3 regions of the Microbispora sp. NPDC049633 genome follow, and region 2 is predicted to be linked to each of the others. Evidence: riboswitches for the same ligand, from Rfam matches in the RefSeq annotation. Region 2 holds a riboswitch; each other region holds the start of a gene.
What was found. Region 2 has a riboswitch for cyclic di-AMP ahead of AB0J39_RS18185 (CHAP domain-containing protein). Riboswitches for the same ligand answer to the same signal wherever they lie in the genome.

Region 1 (5,464 bases), on a different contig from region 2:
TGCTCGCCGCCTGGGGCAGGAACGCCTAGACCGGGCCTCTACCGGCCCGTGGGCCGCCTGCCGTGGTTGGCCTTCTTCTTCTTGCGTGCCTTCGACTTGCGTGCGCGTCTGCCCATGAAGACCGCCTTCCGTCGAGTACGGCGTTTCGCTCACTCTCCTCCCCGAGGCCGCGACCGGCAAGTACCCGGACCCCAACTCAACACGTCCCCACGTGCGTGGGGCATAATTTGTTTGAATCTGTTGACAGGAGTGGTGGATGCTGGCCCAGCAACGGCAGCAGGCGATCCTGGAGAGGGTGCGCAGAACCGGCGGGGTGCGCGTCGCGCAGCTCGTACGCGACCTCGGGGTCTCGGACATGACGATCCGCCGCGACCTGGAGGTCCTCGCGGAACGCGGCCTGATCGTCAAGGTGCACGGCGGGGCGACCGCCACCGGCACCGGCTCGACGGAGGAGCCGGGCTTCGCGGCCAAGTCGGTGCGGCAGCAGGCCGAGAAGGAGGCCATCGCCCGCCGGGCGGCCATCCTCGTACGGCCGGGCAGTTCGGTCGCCCTGTCGGCCGGGACCACGACCTGGACGCTCGCCCACCACCTGGTGGACGTGCCCGAACTGACTGTGATCACCAACTCCGTGCAGGTGGCCGACGTCTTCCACCGGGCGGGGCGGCCCGACCAGACCGTGGTGCTGGCGGGAGGCGTGCGCACGCCCTCCGACGCCCTGGTCGGCCCGGTGGCCGTGGCGGCCGTCCGCTCCCTGAACGTCGACACGCTCATGCTCGGCGTGCACGGCATGAGCGTCAGGGCGGGATACACCACGCCCAACCTGCTGGAGGCGGAGACCGACCGCGCTCTCATCGCGGCCGCCCAGCAGCTCGTGGTCCTGGCCGACCACACCAAGTGGGGGACGATCGGCATCAGCACGATCGCCGCCCTCGGCGAGGCCGACGTGGTCGTGAGCGACGTCGGACTGCCGGATGAGGCGCGCGCCGAGCTGTCGGAGCACGCCGGCGAGCTCCTCCTCGCCGATCCGTCCGGGGAATCCGCGCTGGAGACCGCCCTGTGACGCCGAACACCGCACGCCGAAAGTTGGAGACCGCTTCGTGAAGCGCACCATCACCCATCTCGCCGACGGCCGCGAGCTCATCTACTTCGACCGGCGCGACGACGCCGACCACAGCGCCACCGACCCCAGGGACCTGCCGCCGCGCCCGCTCGCCTCCGAGTTGCGCTACGACCCGCTGATGGACGAGTGGGTGGCCGTCGCCCGGCATCGTCAGACGCGCACCCACCTGCCGTCCGCCCAGGAGTGCCCGCTCTGCCCGGCACATCCCGGCTCGGAGATCCCCTCGCCGTACGAGGTGGCGGTGTTCGAGAACCGGTTCCCGTCGTTCAGCTTCAACACCGGGGCGTACGAGCAGGTGGGCGGCCTGAGCGAGGTGCGGCCGGGGATCGGGCGCTGTGAGGTGGTCTGCTTCACCTCCGACCACAACGCGTCGTTCAGCTCCCTGAGCGATGAGCAGGCCGAGCTGGTCGTAGAGGCGTGGGCCGACCGTACGGCCGAGCTGTCCGCGCTGCCCGGCGTGGAGCAGGTCTTCTGCTTCGAGAACCGCGGCGCCGAGATCGGCATCACCCTGCCGCACCCCCATGGGCAGATCTACGCCTATCCGTACGTCACGCCGCGTACGCGCCAGATGCTGGACACCGCCGCCCGTCACCGGGGCGGCAACCTGTTCGCGGACGTCCTGGCCGCCGAGCGGAAGGGCCCCCGGGTGGTGGCCGCCAACGAGCACTGGACGGCCTTCGTTCCGGCCGCCGCGCGGTACCCGTTCGAGGTGCACGTCTACCCGCACCGCCGGGTGCCCGACATCCCCGCCCTGTCGCCCGAGGAGCGCGCCGCCTTCGCGCCGCTCTACATCGAGGTGCTGCGCCGCCTCGACGGGCTGTTCGGCGTCGTCATGCCGTACGTCGCCGCCTGGCACCAGGCCCCGGTCACCTACCGGCGCGACCTGGCCCATCTCCACCTCCAGCTCTTCACGATCCGGCGGGCGCCGAACAAGCTGAAGTACCTCGCCGGCTCGGAGTCGGCGATGGGCGCGTTCGTCAACGACGTGCTGCCGGAGGAGGCCGCCCGGATGCTCCGCGAGGTGGTCACGGCTTGATCACCGAACGGTTGCGACTTGGGTGGCACCTGGGGTTTCTTTACCAGTAGTATCCCGGAGCACCGGCTGTCACAGCCGGTACGCCTAATCCCGGGCGCCTCGCCCGGGAGCCGGGGACCCAACCACGCATCTGGGGTCAAGGCAGCCGCCTGCCCGGGCTCCTCCAGCCCGCACCCGTCAGCTAACCCGGCCGGCATGTGGAGAGGAGTGGGCTCTGCCCCGCGTGTTCCCCCTGGCTGTCGGTGTGCTCGCCTCCGCCGCCCTCGTGTTCGGCGCGGCCACCCCGGGCGCCGCCGACCCCAAGCCCACGGAGAAGCAGCTCAAGCAGGAGCTGTCGGACCTGCGGAAGAGGATCGACCGCCTGATCGCCGACTACAACGCCAAACGAGTCGCGCTCGCCAAGGCCCGTGTCGAGGAGAAGGCCGCGCGCGGGCGGCTGGCCAAGGCGGAGGCCGATTACGAGGTCGCCAGGGACGCCGTACGGCAGATGGCCGGGCTGCGCTATCAGACGGACAGCTCGATGGCGCTGCCCGACATGAACACCGCCGCGCTGAACTACCAGCTCAAACAGGAGCAGGCCGCCAGGCTCGAGCACTTCGACCAGGTCCGCGCCGAGCGGCAACGGGCCGCGGACGCCGCCGAGACACTCACCGGACAGCTCAAGACGCAGGCCGCCGAGGTCGCCGCGCAGCGCGAGGACGCCGAGGACCTCATCGACGAGATCAAGGGCAAGCTCGACGCCCTCATCCCGATCGCCCCGGGCAGACGGGCCGGCGGTTCGTGGGCGCCGGAGCTGCCCGCCGGCTCCGACAACATCACCCCCCGTATGCGGCTCATGCGCACCGAGGTCGGCCAGGCCTTCAACCTGCGGTTTCCGGTGGGCTGCTACCGCGCGGAGAACAGCGGCGAGCACCCCCTCGGCCGCGCCTGCGACTTCATGATGAGCTCGGGCGGCGCCATGCCCTCCCCCGAGATGAAGGCGCTCGGCGACAGCCTGGCCGCCTGGGCCATCAAGAACGGGCCGAAGCTGGGCGTGATGTACGTGATCTGGCAGCAGCGCATCTACAACCTCGGCCATCCGGGCTGGCGGACCATGTCCGATCGCGGCGGAGTCACCGCCAACCACTACGACCACGTCCACATCTCGATGTACTGACCTGTCAGGGCGTTCGCGGGGAAGGCCGGCCACCTCGGCGAGCGAGGCGGCCGGGCCGTTCCGGGTCAGGCCGGGATCTGCTTCTCGTGCCAGGTGTAGTACAGGTAGGTGCTGCCGGGCCCGGTCAACGTGCCGTAGACCTGCCAGAAGGTGTTGGCACCGGGCGAGAAGCGGAAGATCTTGTCCCCGGGCCGGTCGTCCACGATCACTCGCTGTGACCCGGTGGGCCCGATCCGGACCTCGATCGTGAACGTCTCGGTGTCGGGGATGTCGAGGCAGACCTCGTGCGTGTACGCCGTCGGACCGGCGATGTTGTAGAGGCGATTGTCCACCGCCGGCGCCTCGACGTTGGTGGGGACGTATTTGTTGACGACATAGGTGTACCCGCCCGTGGAGCAGTCCACTGCGGGTGTGTCCGCGGACGCGGGGCCGACGCCGGTGAGCGTGGCGCCGAGAACGCCGCCGGCGACGGCGAGAACGGAGATGGTGCGCTTCATGCCTCTCCTCATCCGTGCGGTGACCCTTCAGCCCAAGTAGTTGAAGGGTAAATTGATTTTGATCACATCTGCCACATATGCACAAGCCTGAGCAATGACCCGTTCATCTCCGAGTCAAGGCGGTCAGGTTCGGCCTCCAGGGTCGATGAACGGCCTACTCGTTCTCTGCGAGCACCCGCGACCCGGAAGAGAACATCGTCTTCGCCGTTGACGAGGTTTCGTCAATGGACTAACTTCGTCTCTGCGAGAGACGACACCGCAGCACCGCGCCCGCCTCGTCGGCTCCTGCCCACACCCTGATCGTTCGGAAGGCGATGACGCATGCCCGGAATCGGCGGCGAGACCGCACCTGGATTCGAAGCAGTACGTGAGGCCTTCGCGGCGAATCTGTCCGGCGGGCAGGAGGTGGGGGCCGCGGTCGCCGTCTACCTGCACGGCCGGAAGGTCGTCGACCTGTGGGGCGGGATCGCCGACCCCGGAACGGGCCGCCCCTGGGACCGCGACACCCTGGCGGTCGTGTTCTCCACCACCAAGGGGGTCACCGCCGCCTGCGCGCACCTGCTGGCCGAGCGGGGCGAACTGGACCTGGACGCACCCGTCGCCGGCTACTGGCCGGAGTTCGCGGCGAACGGCAAGGACCGGATCCCGGTGCGCTGGCTGCTCACCCACCAGGCCGGACTGCCCGCGATCGACAACCCGATCACCCCGGCGGAGGCGATCGCCTGGGACCCGATGGTGACCGCGCTGGCCGCCCAGCGGCCGTTCTGGGAGCCGGGCACCGCGCACGGCTACCATGCGCACACGTACGGCTGGCTGGTCGGCGAGGTGGTCCGCCGGGTGACGGGCCGCAGCATCGGCGCCTTCCTCGCCGAGGAGATCGCCGCACCGCTCGGCCTCGACCTGTGGATCGGGCTGCCGGAATCCGAGCAGCACCGGGTCAGCCGGATCGTCGCCACCCCGATCGACCTCGGCGCGCTGACCGGGATCGACCTGGACGCCCTCCCCGAGTCCGCGCGCGAGGTGATGCGCGCCTACGCCGATCCCACGTCGCTCACCATGCGGGCGATGACCGTCGTCACGCCGCTGCTGAACCACGACGACCCGTCCGAGCAGCTCGCCGAGATGCCCGCGACCAACGGCATCTGCACCGCCCGCGCGCTGGCCCGCTTCTACGCCGCGCTGATCGGCGAGGTAGACGGGCATCGCATCCTGTCCCCCGGCACTCTGGCGGCGGCGACCGCGGAGCAGGCCGGCGGCGTGGACCGCGTCCTGCGCGTGCCGGTCCGGATCGCCACCGGTTTCGGCCTGCCCACCCCCGACGCCTTCTGGTACAGCCCTACCGCCTTCGGATGGCCCGGCTACGGCGGATCGCTCGGCTTCGCCGACCCGGCGTCCGGCCTGGCCTTCGGCTACGTCATGAACCGCGTCCAGGAGGGCGCGCCGGACAGCAGAGCCGCCACGCTCCTCGACGCGGTCCGCAGCGCGATCCGCGGCGGCGTTGGCGCGATACCGCGTTAGCCGGGCAGGATACTGGGATGACCGAAACACGTATCGATCCCCCTGTCGCCGCCGACGAGCGCACGATGCTGCGCGCCTGGCTGGACTGGCACCGTGAGACCCTCGCGGTGAAGTGCGAGGGCCTCACGGAGGAGCAG
Region 2 (5,464 bases):
GGCGTTCCGCGAGCGCGGGCTCAAGCCCCGGCTCGAGTTCGCGCCGGACGCCGCGCCCGGCGTGGAGCCGGCGCTCGCCCAGGCGGGCTTCGGCGTGGAGGCGGTGCACGACTATCTCGTCTGCACCCCGGACACGCTGACGCCGCGTAGGGACGGCGGTCCCCTGGTGGAGACGCCGGTCGCGGACCAGGACTACCTGTTGATCGACGCCGCTCTGTCCGAGGCGTTCGGCGCCGAGTTCGCCGCCTCACCGGAAGGCGCGGCCCGGCTGCGCCGCCTGCAGGAGAGCGGCGGGGCGGTGCGGTTCGTCCGGGCGCGGGACGGCGGGTGCGCCGGCGCGGCCACCTGCTCCGCCCCCGCCGTCGGCACGTCGGAACTCGCCGGTGTCGGCACGCGCCCGGCCTTCCGCGGCCGGGGTGTCGCCGCCGCGGTCACCGCCGCGCTGACCGCCGAGATGTTCACCCGTGGCGCGCGGTCGGTGTGGCTCGAGTACGGCGGCGAGGGGTCGCGGCGCGTCTACGAACGCGTCGGCTACCGGCCGTCGGGCACCCGCCTGTACATGTCGCTCGAGGAGTGACCCGTCCGGGACCGGTCGCCGGCCGGTGATCGTCCGGCCGGCGGCTCGCACGGCGGCGGGCCTCCGGGTCCGCCGCCGGCGCCGTACGGCTGTGTGGCGTATCTCACCGAGGACGGGCCGCGACCGTGAGGACCAGCGGAAGTGTCGCGCAGCGGCGGCCCGAATCTGGTCATTTGCCGGTTTTTGGACCGTGTCTTACTTGTTATCTACTATGCTTCCCGTGTCGCGCCGGTGTGCGGTCCTCAACCCGAGGACGACCGGCGACCGCCGAATCCCGGACGTCATCCATCCCGGGAACCGGGGACCCATGTCTCTTGGGGTGAATCCGGACCATCCGGTAGGGCTACTCCTGGCCCGAACCCGTCAGCTAACCCGGTAGGCGGCCAAGGAGAGGAGAGCGCGTGGAGTGTCGGCTCCACCTGCCGATCCGGTCCGCGTCGCATCGACGGACCGCTTGCCCGCCCTGGAACGTCTCCAGGCTTCCGGGGTGATGGCGCGCCCGTGACGGGCTGCCACATCTCCCGTTTCTGATTCCGCCCCGCCGGGGGGCCGTGCCCTCGTACGGCCGTGCCGTCGTGCCGTCGTGCCGTCGTGCCATCACGCCCCGGAGGGCCGGTTCGTCATGTCTTAAAGCGCGCCATGAGGAGCCTCCGATTTCCAGCGATCCCATAGCTCGGCAACTGCTCGACGCCGTCCGCCCGGAACTGGGCTACCGCGAACGAGCGGGAAAACATACGAAGTTCGGCGAATGGTACGCCGACAACGTGGCCAAGGACCCCGACTTCAAGACCGCCCCCTGGTGCGACATGTTCGTCTCCTGGGCGGCGAACCGGGCCGGGGTGCAGGACCATGTCGGCGAGTTCGCGCTGACCACACGGCACGCCAAGTGGTTCAAGAAGCAGCACGCCTGGAGCGACAAGCCCGAGCCGGGCGCGGTGGTCTTCTTCGACTGGTCGGGAACCAAGAACGTCCGCGACATCGACCACGTCGGCGTGGTCGAGAAGGTCGTGGGCGGGAAGGTCCACACGATCGAGGGCAACGTCGACGGCGTCTGGCTGAAGCGCAAGGTGCGCGACAAGAACAAAATCGTCGGGTACGGCCTGCCGCGCAAGGTCAAGCCGACGCCGAAGGCGACGGTGACGGTCCAGCCCGTGGCCGCGGTGAACGCGAGCGTCCAGGGTCCGGCCGGGCCCACCACCAGGAACATGGCGGCGCAACAGGGGCAGTCTCCCGACGTCGTGTGGTCGCCGGGCGACGCCGTCCTGCCGGCCGGTCTGCTCTTCGCGGTGGTCTCCACCGCCGTGACCGGGCTCCGGTTCAGGGCCGCGGCGGCGCCCTCCGTCGGACGGCACCGCAGGCGCCGCACCCGCTGACCTCCGCCGGCCGCGTCCCGGACAAGCGGGCCGGTCACTGCTGGAGGAGGTGCTTCATCTCCGTGATCTCGTCCGACTGGCCGGAGACGACGGACGCCGCCATCCGCCGGGCCGGCTCGTACGCTCCGCCGCGCAGTTCGTCCCGGGCCATGCTGACGGCGCCCTCGTGGTGCCGGATCATCATGGTGAGGAAGGCCCGGTCGAAGGCCCGCCCGGACAATCCTTCGAGGCGTCGCATGTCCTCGGGGGACATCATGCCGGGCATGGCGTGGTGGGCCGGCGCGGCGCTCTCGTCGGGCGCCCGCTCGCCCAGGCGGTGAGCCAGCCGCTCATCGTGCGGATCTCGGCAGCCTGGGCGGCCTCGATCCGCTCGGCGAGCCGCCTGACCCGGGCGTCGGCCGCCCGGCTGCCGGCCAGCTTCGACATCTCCACCGCCTGACGATGGTGCGGGATCATCATCCGGGCGAACATGACGTCCTGCTCGTTGTGGCCGGCCGCCGGCGTCGTGGCGGCCAGTGCGGCGACCGGGGCGGCGACCGGGGCGGCGACCGGGGCGGCGACCGGGGCGGCGGGCAAGGCGGCGGGCGGGGCCGGCGTGCCGGCGAAGGCCGCGGTGCCGTACCCGCCCGTGCCGCTCAGCAGAGCGGCCGCCAGCAGGGCCGAGGGCAGCACGCGTCCGCTCATCGCAACCACCTCCGTATTCGTCCGGACACGGTGACTGGGCCGGAACGGGGCGACGGCCCGGCCCGCGGTGGCGGTCCGGCCCGCGGTGGCGACCCGGCACGCGGTGGCACGCCGGAAGCCGCGGGGCCTGTCCGCCCGCGAAACCTCCGCCGTGCCCGGACGCGACGCCCCCGCCGTCCGCCCCGGGAGACGTGCCCGGCCGGATGCCGGTCATGCCTCCCGGGCCTCCTGCCGGTCGGGGGGCCACGAGGTCCCTCGGAAGGCGGCGGGTCAGCACTGGCCGTCGGCGAGCACCCAGTGATCCGGGCCGGTCTGCCGGAGCGCGTGGACGGTGAACGTGTTCCACAGGCCCATCGCGTCGTTCGACCCCTTGGCGTAGGTGTGGCCGCCGGACTGGTACGCCCGTCCCGCCGTGGTGTGGGCGTAGTTGCTCGCCCGTACGCACGTCCCGGCCGGCGTGCCGCCGGGCGAGGGGGTGGGGCTGGGGCTGGGGCTGGGCTGGGCGCCGCCGTCCAGGCCGAAGAACCGGGCGTCGTGGTAGGCCGAGCAGATCGTGTCGAGGAAGTACGCCGCGGTGGCGCCGCACTGGTCGGGGGCGCCGCCGGGATCGACGGGGAGGCCGTGACCCATGCCGCCGATCTCGTAGAGGCGGACGTCGTCGTCGCCGTAGACGGTGAGCGTGGTGCCGCCGGTGAGCGACCGTGTGGCGGTGGGGGCGGGGGAGACGCCCCGCACGTTCGCCCACTGGTCGCGCAGCTGCCTCCCGTTGGCGGGGACGACCGTGTAGTCCGACTGGCCCTGCCAGACGGCCACCCGGGGATACGGCCCCGCGTAGCCGGGATAGGCGTTCCGGACCAGGTCACCCCACTGCTGCGGGGTCCTGCTCGCCGGGCCGTACTGGCAGCCGGACGCCTCGATCAGGCTGCTCGCGCAGCGGTACGCGAGACCGGCCGCGATCGACCCGGCGGCGAAGACGTCCGGGTAGGTCGCCAGCATGACGGCGGACATCGCCCCGCCCGCCGACAGCCCGGACACGTAGACCCGCGCGGGGTCGGTCCCATAGGCGGCGACCGCGTACGCCACCATGGCGCGGATGGACGCGGCCTCGCCCTGCCCCCTGGTGGTGTCGCCGGTCTGGAACCAGTTGAAGCAGCTGGACGCGTTGTTGGCGCTGCTCGTCTGCGGCAGCACAAGGGCGAAGCCCCACCGGTCGGCGTACTCGCGCCAGCCCGAGTCGGCGAAGTAGCCGCTCGCGTTCTGGGTGCAGCCGTGCAGGAGCACCACGAGCGGCCGGCCGCCGGGCAGGCCGTCGGGACGGTAGGCGTACATCGCGAGGTTGCCGGGATTGGAGCCGAACGACGCGACCTGGGCCAGTGACGCGGCCCGCGCGGGTGGGGCGCCCGAGCCGAGCAGGCCGGCCAGGACGAGAAGGAGGACGGCGACGGCGGCGACCGCTCGCGGCGGCCGGGCGGGGAGGGGGGTGACCATGGCGACTCCTCGGAAGACCGGGCTCACCGAGCCTTTCCGGGCACGGTAGAACGCCGGTAAGCGCCCGGACATGTTCGCCGGACACACTTTTCGCCAGGCTGTCATGGCGTCCGCCAGCAGAGCGGACATAGGTCCGCTCAGCGGTCATGTCAGAGGCTTCCGCTGGCTGCCGTCACGTCACGGCGGAGTGAGCCTGGGCATCCCGAACTGTTCCCTGCGCCGTCAGGCGGACGGAGACGGGTGGACAGGGTCTAAAGTTGACTCGGCGAGTTCGAGCGGAAGAGGCGTTCATGGCACGAGGCGACACCGGACCTGACTTCATCGAGGCGCTGGCGCGCGGCCTCGATGTCATCAGGGCGTTCCAGCCGGGCCGCCCGGTCATGTCCCTGACCGAGGTGGCGGCCGCGACCGGCCTGGCCCGGCCGACCGCGCGGCGCATCCTGCTCACGCTGCAGGAGCTGGGATACGCCCGGCCGGAGCAGGGCGGCTTCGCCCTCACCCCGCGGGTGCTCGAACTCGGCGTCTCCTACGTCCGCTCGACCGGGCTGTGGGAGGTCGCCCGGCCGCATCTGGAACGGCTGGTCGCCCAGACGCGCGAATCGTCGTCGATAGCCCAGCTCGACGGGTCCGACATCGTGTACGTCGCCCGGGTGGCCGTACCGAAGATCGTCGCCCTCTCGGTGCAGATCGGGACGCGGTTCCCGGCGCTGCAGACGTCCCTGGGCAAGGTGCTGCTCGCCGCGCTGCCGCCGGACGAGCTGGAGCGGGTGCTGACCGAGCCGAGCCGGTCGGGCATCGAGCCGCGGTGGCGGCCCGGCCGGGAGGAGCGCGACGCGATGCTGCGCGAGGTGCGGGCGAAGGGCTGGGCGCTGACCGACGAGCAGCTCGCCCTCGGGATCCGGTCGGTGGCCGCGCCGCTGCGCGACGGCTCGGGGAAGGTCATCGCGGCGGTCAACGTGAACAGCCACGCCGCCGAGACCTCGCTGGACAGGCTCACCGGGGAGCACCTGCCCCTGCTGCTCACGACGGCCGGGGCGATCAGCGCCGACTGGGCGCTCTACGAGTCGGTCCCGCAGGTCACCGCCTCCTGACTACTGAGGAGCCGCGTGCGCGGCGACCTTTCTACTCGCCGTGCTGCCGGCGCACCATCTCGGTGATCCAGACGGGCGCGAACGGCGACGTGCAGCCCGGGGGCGTCGGGTAGTCCTTGAGCACCTCCAGGCGCTCACCGATGTCGATCGCACGGGCGCGGTGCTCGGGGTGCTCGATCCCGATCTGGGCCAGGCAGTGGTTCATCGCCCATTGCAGGCGATCCGGCGCGTTCTTCATCTCCGCCTCGACG
Region 3 (5,464 bases), on a different contig from region 2:
AGATCAAGGGGATCGGCATCGCCGACGCCTGCGCGATGCAGATCAGCGACCTGGCCGTCTGGGTCCGCGGCCTCGACGAGCCGTCGGTCGCGCCGCTGCTGTCCACGCTGCGGCAGCTCCTCGACTCGTTCGTGGAGATCGGGCTGGGCTACCTGTCGCTCGACCGGGCGTCGGGCACGCTGTCGGGCGGCGAGGCGCAGCGCGTCAAGATGATCCGCCACCTCGGCTCCTCGCTCACCGACATCACCTACGTCTTCGACGAGCCCACGACCGGCCTCCACCCTCATGACATCCAGCGGATGAACGACCTGCTGCTGCGGCTGCGGGACAAGGGCAACACGGTGCTGGTCGTGGAGCACAAGCCGGAGATGATCGCCATCGCCGACCACGTCGTCGACCTCGGCCCCGGCGCCGGCACGGCGGGCGGCACCGTCTGCTTCGAGGGGACCGTCGAGGGCCTGCGGACCAGTGGCACCGTCACCGGCCGTCACTTCGACGACCGGGCCGCCCTGAAGGAGACGGTGCGCACGCCCACCGGCACGCTGCAGATCCGCGGCGCGAAAGCCAACAACCTGCGCGACGTCGACGTCGACATCCCGCTCGGAGCGCTCGTCGTGGTCACCGGAGTCGCCGGTTCCGGCAAGAGCTCGCTCATCCACGGGTCGATCCCGGCCGGCGCGGGAGTGGTGTCGGTCGACCAGGGCGGCATCCGCGGCTCGCGGCGGAGCAACCCGGCGACGTACACCGGGCTGCTCGACCCGATCCGTAAGGCGTTCGCGAAGGCGAACGGCGTGAAGCCGGCGCTGTTCAGCGCCAACTCCGAGGGTGCCTGCCCCACCTGCAACGGCGCCGGTGTCGTCTACACCGACCTCGCGATGATGGCCGGCGTCTCCACCACATGTGAGGAGTGCGAGGGGAAGCGGTTCCAGGCATCGGTGCTGGAGCACCGCCTCGGGGGGCGCGACATCAGCGAGGTGCTCGCGATGCCGGTGACCGAGGCCCAGGAGTTCTTCGGCTCCGGCGAGGCGCGCACACCGGCCGCGCGTGCCATCCTCGACCGGCTCGCCGACGTCGGGCTCGGCTACATCACCCTCGGCCAGCCGCTGACCACGCTGTCCGGCGGCGAGCGGCAGCGGCTCAAGCTGGCCACCCACATGGCCGACAAGGGCGGGATCTACGTCCTCGACGAGCCGACCGCCGGCCTTCACCTCGCCGACGTCGAGCAGCTGCTCGGGCTGCTGGACCGGCTGGTCGACGCCGGCAAGTCGGTCATCGTCATCGAACACCACCAGGCGGTGATGGCGCACGCCGACTGGATCATCGACCTCGGTCCCGGCGCGGGTCACGACGGCGGCCGGATCGTCTTCGAGGGCACCCCGGCCGACCTCGTCGCCGCCCGCTCCACCCTCACCGGCCAGCACCTCGCGGCCTACGTCGGCGCCTGACCCGGGCCACCCGCGCGGGCGTACGGGCAGGGCCCGTCGCCCTCGGCCCCTGCCCCATCGGAGCAGGGGCCGGCGGTGACCACGGACGGGCGTCACGTCGCCGCGCCGCTTGACCCTGACGCTGGGTCAATCTCTCAGCATGGGGGCATGACCACGAAAACCGGTGCGACCCAGGTCGCCGGACTGCGCACGTCGCACGGCGAGCACGACGACGATGGAGAGCGGGCCGAGAGAGGCGACAGGACGACGCGGCATTTCATGATCCACCACGACGGCGTCACGATCCCGGTGTCCCGCGACGGCCGGGGACGACCGCTGGTCCTGTGCCCCGGTCTGAACTCGACACAGGCCGACCTGCAGGAGCTGGCCGAGCTGCTGCGGCACGACCACGAGGTGGTGACATTCGACCTGCGCGGCCACGGCCTCGCCTCGGCCGCCGGCCGGTACTCCTTCGAGGCCTTCCTCGGCGATCTCGCCGCGGTGATGGCGGAGCTGGGAAACCTCGGCCTGTCCGCGGCGCCCGTGCTGGTGGGCTACTCGCTGGGCGCTGACCTGGCCGTGCACTACGCCTCCGAGCATCCCGGCGCCGTCGCCGAGCTCGTGCTCATCGACGGGGCGAACCCGGTGTCCGAACCGTTCATCACCGAGTCCGTCCTGCCGGAGTTTCGCGCCATGTGGGAAGATCAGTCGGCGCGGCAGGAGGCCGAGCGGGGCACTGCCCGTCAGGTGTCGCTCACCGCCCGGGAGATTCTCGACCTGAACCTCGAGATCGACGTGATTCGGTCCGAGATCCTCGACCGATACGAAGAGATCGACCGGCCCATCAAAATGATCATGTCGACCTCGATGGCCGGCGAGAGCGGCGAAGGGCACGCACCGCGGTTCAACCGGATCTGGCGTGCCGGCGTCGAGCGGCTTGTCCACGAGCACCCGCACATCACCACCACATGGCTCGACGCCGACCACCGGCTGGTCTTCACCCATGCCCCGCGGATCGCCCAGATCATTCGTGGTGCGGAAGGCCCACCCGGCCAGGCGACCTCTTGAGCGACTCCTGGAGACCGGTCTGATGCTGACCATCGGCGAGCTGGCGTCCTACGCCGGAGTGACGGTGCGCGCGGTGCGGCACTACCACGCCAAGGGGCTGCTGCCGGAGCCGGAGCGCGACCACTCCGGCTACCGCAGATACGACGCCGGCGCCGTGATCGAGCTGATCAGAATCCGGACCCTCGCCGAGGCCGGGGTTCCGCTGGCGCGGGTGCGGGAGCTGCTGCGGGCCGGTGAGGAGGAGTTCGCCGCGGCGGTCGCGGACATCGACAGGCGGCTGCGGGCGGAGATCCGGGAGCGGCAGCGGCATCGCGAGCGGATCGCCCGGCTCGCCTCCGGGGACGGCCTGGCGCTCCCTTCGGAGGTGGTCGAGTATCTCGACCGGCTGCGGGCGCTCGGCGTCGACGAGCGAATCGTCCGGGCCGAGCGTGACGGCTGGATCCCGCTGGCCGCGCACTCACCCGCGCGAGTCGCGGAGTGGATGGCGAGAAAGCGCGAGCAGATCGACGACCCGCTGCTCGCCGGCTTCTACCTCACCCTGAGTCAGGCTCTCGACCGAGCCGACGACGACCCGCGGCTGGTCGAGCTGGCCGACAAGCTGGCCGCCTACATCACGCGGATGGCCGACGAGCGCGGCGAGGACTATGTCGACGACACCGACATCGAGTCACCGCTCGTCACGCTCATGGACACGCTGGCGTTCGACACCGTGCCGCCGGCGCGTCGGCTGATCGAGCTGCTGAGGCAGCGGGGCTGGACCGGCTGGACCAAGCTCGAGCGCGTGGCCCCCAGGCCGGGCGCGCCGCGTGGGCGGCCGACGACGTGAGCGTTCGCGCCGGGCGCCCGTGGCGGGAGGTACGGCGAAGCGCGCCGGGGTGTCCGGCGCGCTTCGAGGCGTCGGGCGTCAGGCGGCAGCGGCGGCTTCGCCCGGGTACATCGGGTAGCCGTACCCGACCACCTGCCAGGTGTTACGGGTGCGGGCCTCGACGGCGCCGTTGCCGGTGTTGCCCTCGATGGTCCGGATGGTGCCGTCGCCGTTGTCCTTGACGACGAAGCCGACGTGCACGATGTCGTCGATGTCCTTGCTGCCGTTCCAGTTGAAGAACACCACCGCGCCCGGCTTGGGCGTCCGGCCCCAGCGGCCGTGATCGGCGAACCAGTGGGCGTGCTCGACGGTGTAGGCGTCGGAGCCCATGACCGGCCCGATGCCGAGCTGGTGACCGACCCAGGAGACGAACATGTCACACCAGGGCGCGTTCAGGTAGCCCTTCAGATTGCCTCCGTCGCGGGCGAGGGTCTCCTGGGCGCGGGGAGTGGTCATGTACCACTGCTGGAACTTCGTCCCGCCGCCGTAGGCGTTCTCGCTGATCCCGACCTGGCTCTTGGCCAGGTTCAGCACGTCGGTGGCGCTGACCTTGGGCAGGGTCTTGGCGATCTCGGCCATGGACTGCGTGGCCGCCGGGCCCTTGCCGGTGGCGGGGTTGTCGGCGTGCGCGGCCGGTGCCGCGACAAGCACGGCCGAGGCGAGGGCGGTGCTCGCGAGGGCGGCGCGGACGCAGGTGTTGAGGACGTGCATGGTGGGGCGAACTCCCTTACTTCCATGCCGCCTACCGGGTTAGCTGACGGGTTCGGGCTGGAAGGCGCCCTACGGCAGGCATGCCGATTCACCCCAGGAGAGGTGGGTCCCCGGCTCCGCGCGGACGCGGACTCGGCGGCCGGGCGGCAAGCCGGGATCGGCCGGCCGCGTCGGTCTGAGGAGGGCTTCTTGACCATTGAATGAGCAAGTGCGCCCTGAGCTGCCTAAAAGGTAATAGACCAGGTCAAACCGGTCAAGTTAGAACAACTCGGATTTTACTCACGAGCAGGGAGAGACCGGGCGACAGTGGGTACGGCACTCCGGATGTGATCAGCTCTGAGCCGCCCCGGGCAGGCGCACGGTCACCGTCAGGCCGCCCGCCGGCCGGGCGTCCGCCTCCGCCGTGCCGCCGTGCGCCACCGCGATGGCCCGCACGATGGACAGGCCCAGCCCCGCCCCCCGGGCGGAGCGGACGCGGTCGCCCCCGAGCCGGCGGAACGGCTCGAACAGATCGTCCACCTCGTAGGGCGGGACCGCAGGCCCGGTGTTCTCCACCGTCACGCTCACCCCGGTCTCGTCCTCCCGCAGCCGGACCCAGACCTCCCCGTCCCGCACGTTGTACTTGATCGCGTTCTCCAGCAGGTTGATAAGGCAGCGCTCCAGCAGGAGCGGATCGCCGTACGCGACCGCCCGGCGCAGGTCCTCGTGGACGACCACCTTCCCGCGGCGCGGCTGCAGGTCGATCTGCTCCATCGCCGTACGGACGACCTGCCGCAGGTCGACCGGCCTGCGGGCGGTGAGTTCCTGCTCCGACTGGGCCAGCATGAGCAGGCCCTCGATGAGCCGTTCGTGCCGGGCGTTGGTGCCGAGCAGCGCCCGGGCCAGCGCCTTGAGGTCCTCCGACGCCGCCGGCTCCTCCAGCGACACCTCCAGCACCGTACGGTTGACCGCGAGCGGGGTGCGCAGCTCGTGGGAGGCGTTGGCGATGAACCGACGCTGGGCGTCGAACACCCGGTGCAGCCGGTCGAGCATCGCGTCGAAGGTGTCGGCGAGCCGTTTGACCTCGTCCTGGGGGCCGCTCAGGGCGATCCGCTCGTGCAGCGTGCTCTCCGACAGCCGCTGCGCGGTCTCGGTCACCCGCTCCAGCGGGCGCAGCGCGCGGTCGGCGACCAGGTATCCCAGCAGCACCGCGACGGCCCCGACCAGGATCATGACGATCAGCGACGACCCGAGGACGTCGCTCAGCACGCCGGCCGCCCCCTGCTCGACATCGGTACGCACCCGCTGCGCGAGCATGTCGGCGCCGGGCAGCGCGCCGCCCGGGACGGCGTCGGGGGTGCCTCCGCCGGTCACCTTCGACCCCACCGCCACCACGAACCGCTGGTTGAGCGCCCGA

Region 1: another riboswitch for cyclic di-AMP. It lies ahead of AB0J39_RS07785 (hypothetical protein); the one in region 2 lies ahead of AB0J39_RS18185 (CHAP domain-containing protein).
Region 3: another riboswitch for cyclic di-AMP. It lies ahead of AB0J39_RS29270 (CHAP domain-containing protein); the one in region 2 lies ahead of AB0J39_RS18185 (CHAP domain-containing protein).

Annotation. Positions count from the first base shown of each region.
Region 1 covers NZ_JBFAOO010000019.1:18,620-24,083, forward strand. The annotation lists gene AB0J39_RS07770 (TIGR03086 family metal-binding protein) at 1-29, shown strand, start outside; gene AB0J39_RS07775 (DeoR/GlpR family DNA-binding transcription regulator) at 257-1,060, shown strand; gene galT (galactose-1-phosphate uridylyltransferase) at 1,098-2,156, shown strand; cyclic di-AMP (ydaO/yuaA leader) riboswitch at 2,228-2,366, shown strand; gene AB0J39_RS07785 (hypothetical protein) at 2,380-3,312, shown strand; gene AB0J39_RS07790 (hypothetical protein) at 3,378-3,809, opposite strand; gene AB0J39_RS07795 (serine hydrolase domain-containing protein) at 4,131-5,327, shown strand; gene AB0J39_RS07800 (DinB family protein) at 5,345-5,464, shown strand, end outside.
Region 2 covers NZ_JBFAOO010000062.1:1,433-6,896, reverse strand. The annotation lists gene AB0J39_RS18190 (GNAT family N-acetyltransferase) at 1-577, shown strand, start outside; cyclic di-AMP (ydaO/yuaA leader) riboswitch at 833-975, shown strand; gene AB0J39_RS18185 (CHAP domain-containing protein) at 1,342-1,950, shown strand; partial or broken gene AB0J39_RS18180 (DUF305 domain-containing protein) at 1,985-2,376, opposite strand; gene AB0J39_RS18175 (PHB depolymerase family esterase) at 2,905-4,122, opposite strand; gene AB0J39_RS18170 (IclR family transcriptional regulator C-terminal domain-containing protein) at 4,413-5,213, shown strand; gene AB0J39_RS18165 (DNA alkylation repair protein) at 5,245-5,464, opposite strand, start outside.
Region 3 covers NZ_JBFAOO010000151.1:9,101-14,564, forward strand. The annotation lists gene AB0J39_RS29255 (excinuclease ABC subunit UvrA) at 1-1,445, shown strand, start outside; gene AB0J39_RS29260 (alpha/beta fold hydrolase) at 1,593-2,492, shown strand; gene AB0J39_RS29265 (MerR family transcriptional regulator) at 2,515-3,318, shown strand; gene AB0J39_RS29270 (CHAP domain-containing protein) at 3,397-4,068, opposite strand; cyclic di-AMP (ydaO/yuaA leader) riboswitch at 4,083-4,216, opposite strand; gene AB0J39_RS29275 (HAMP domain-containing sensor histidine kinase) at 4,399-5,464, opposite strand, start outside.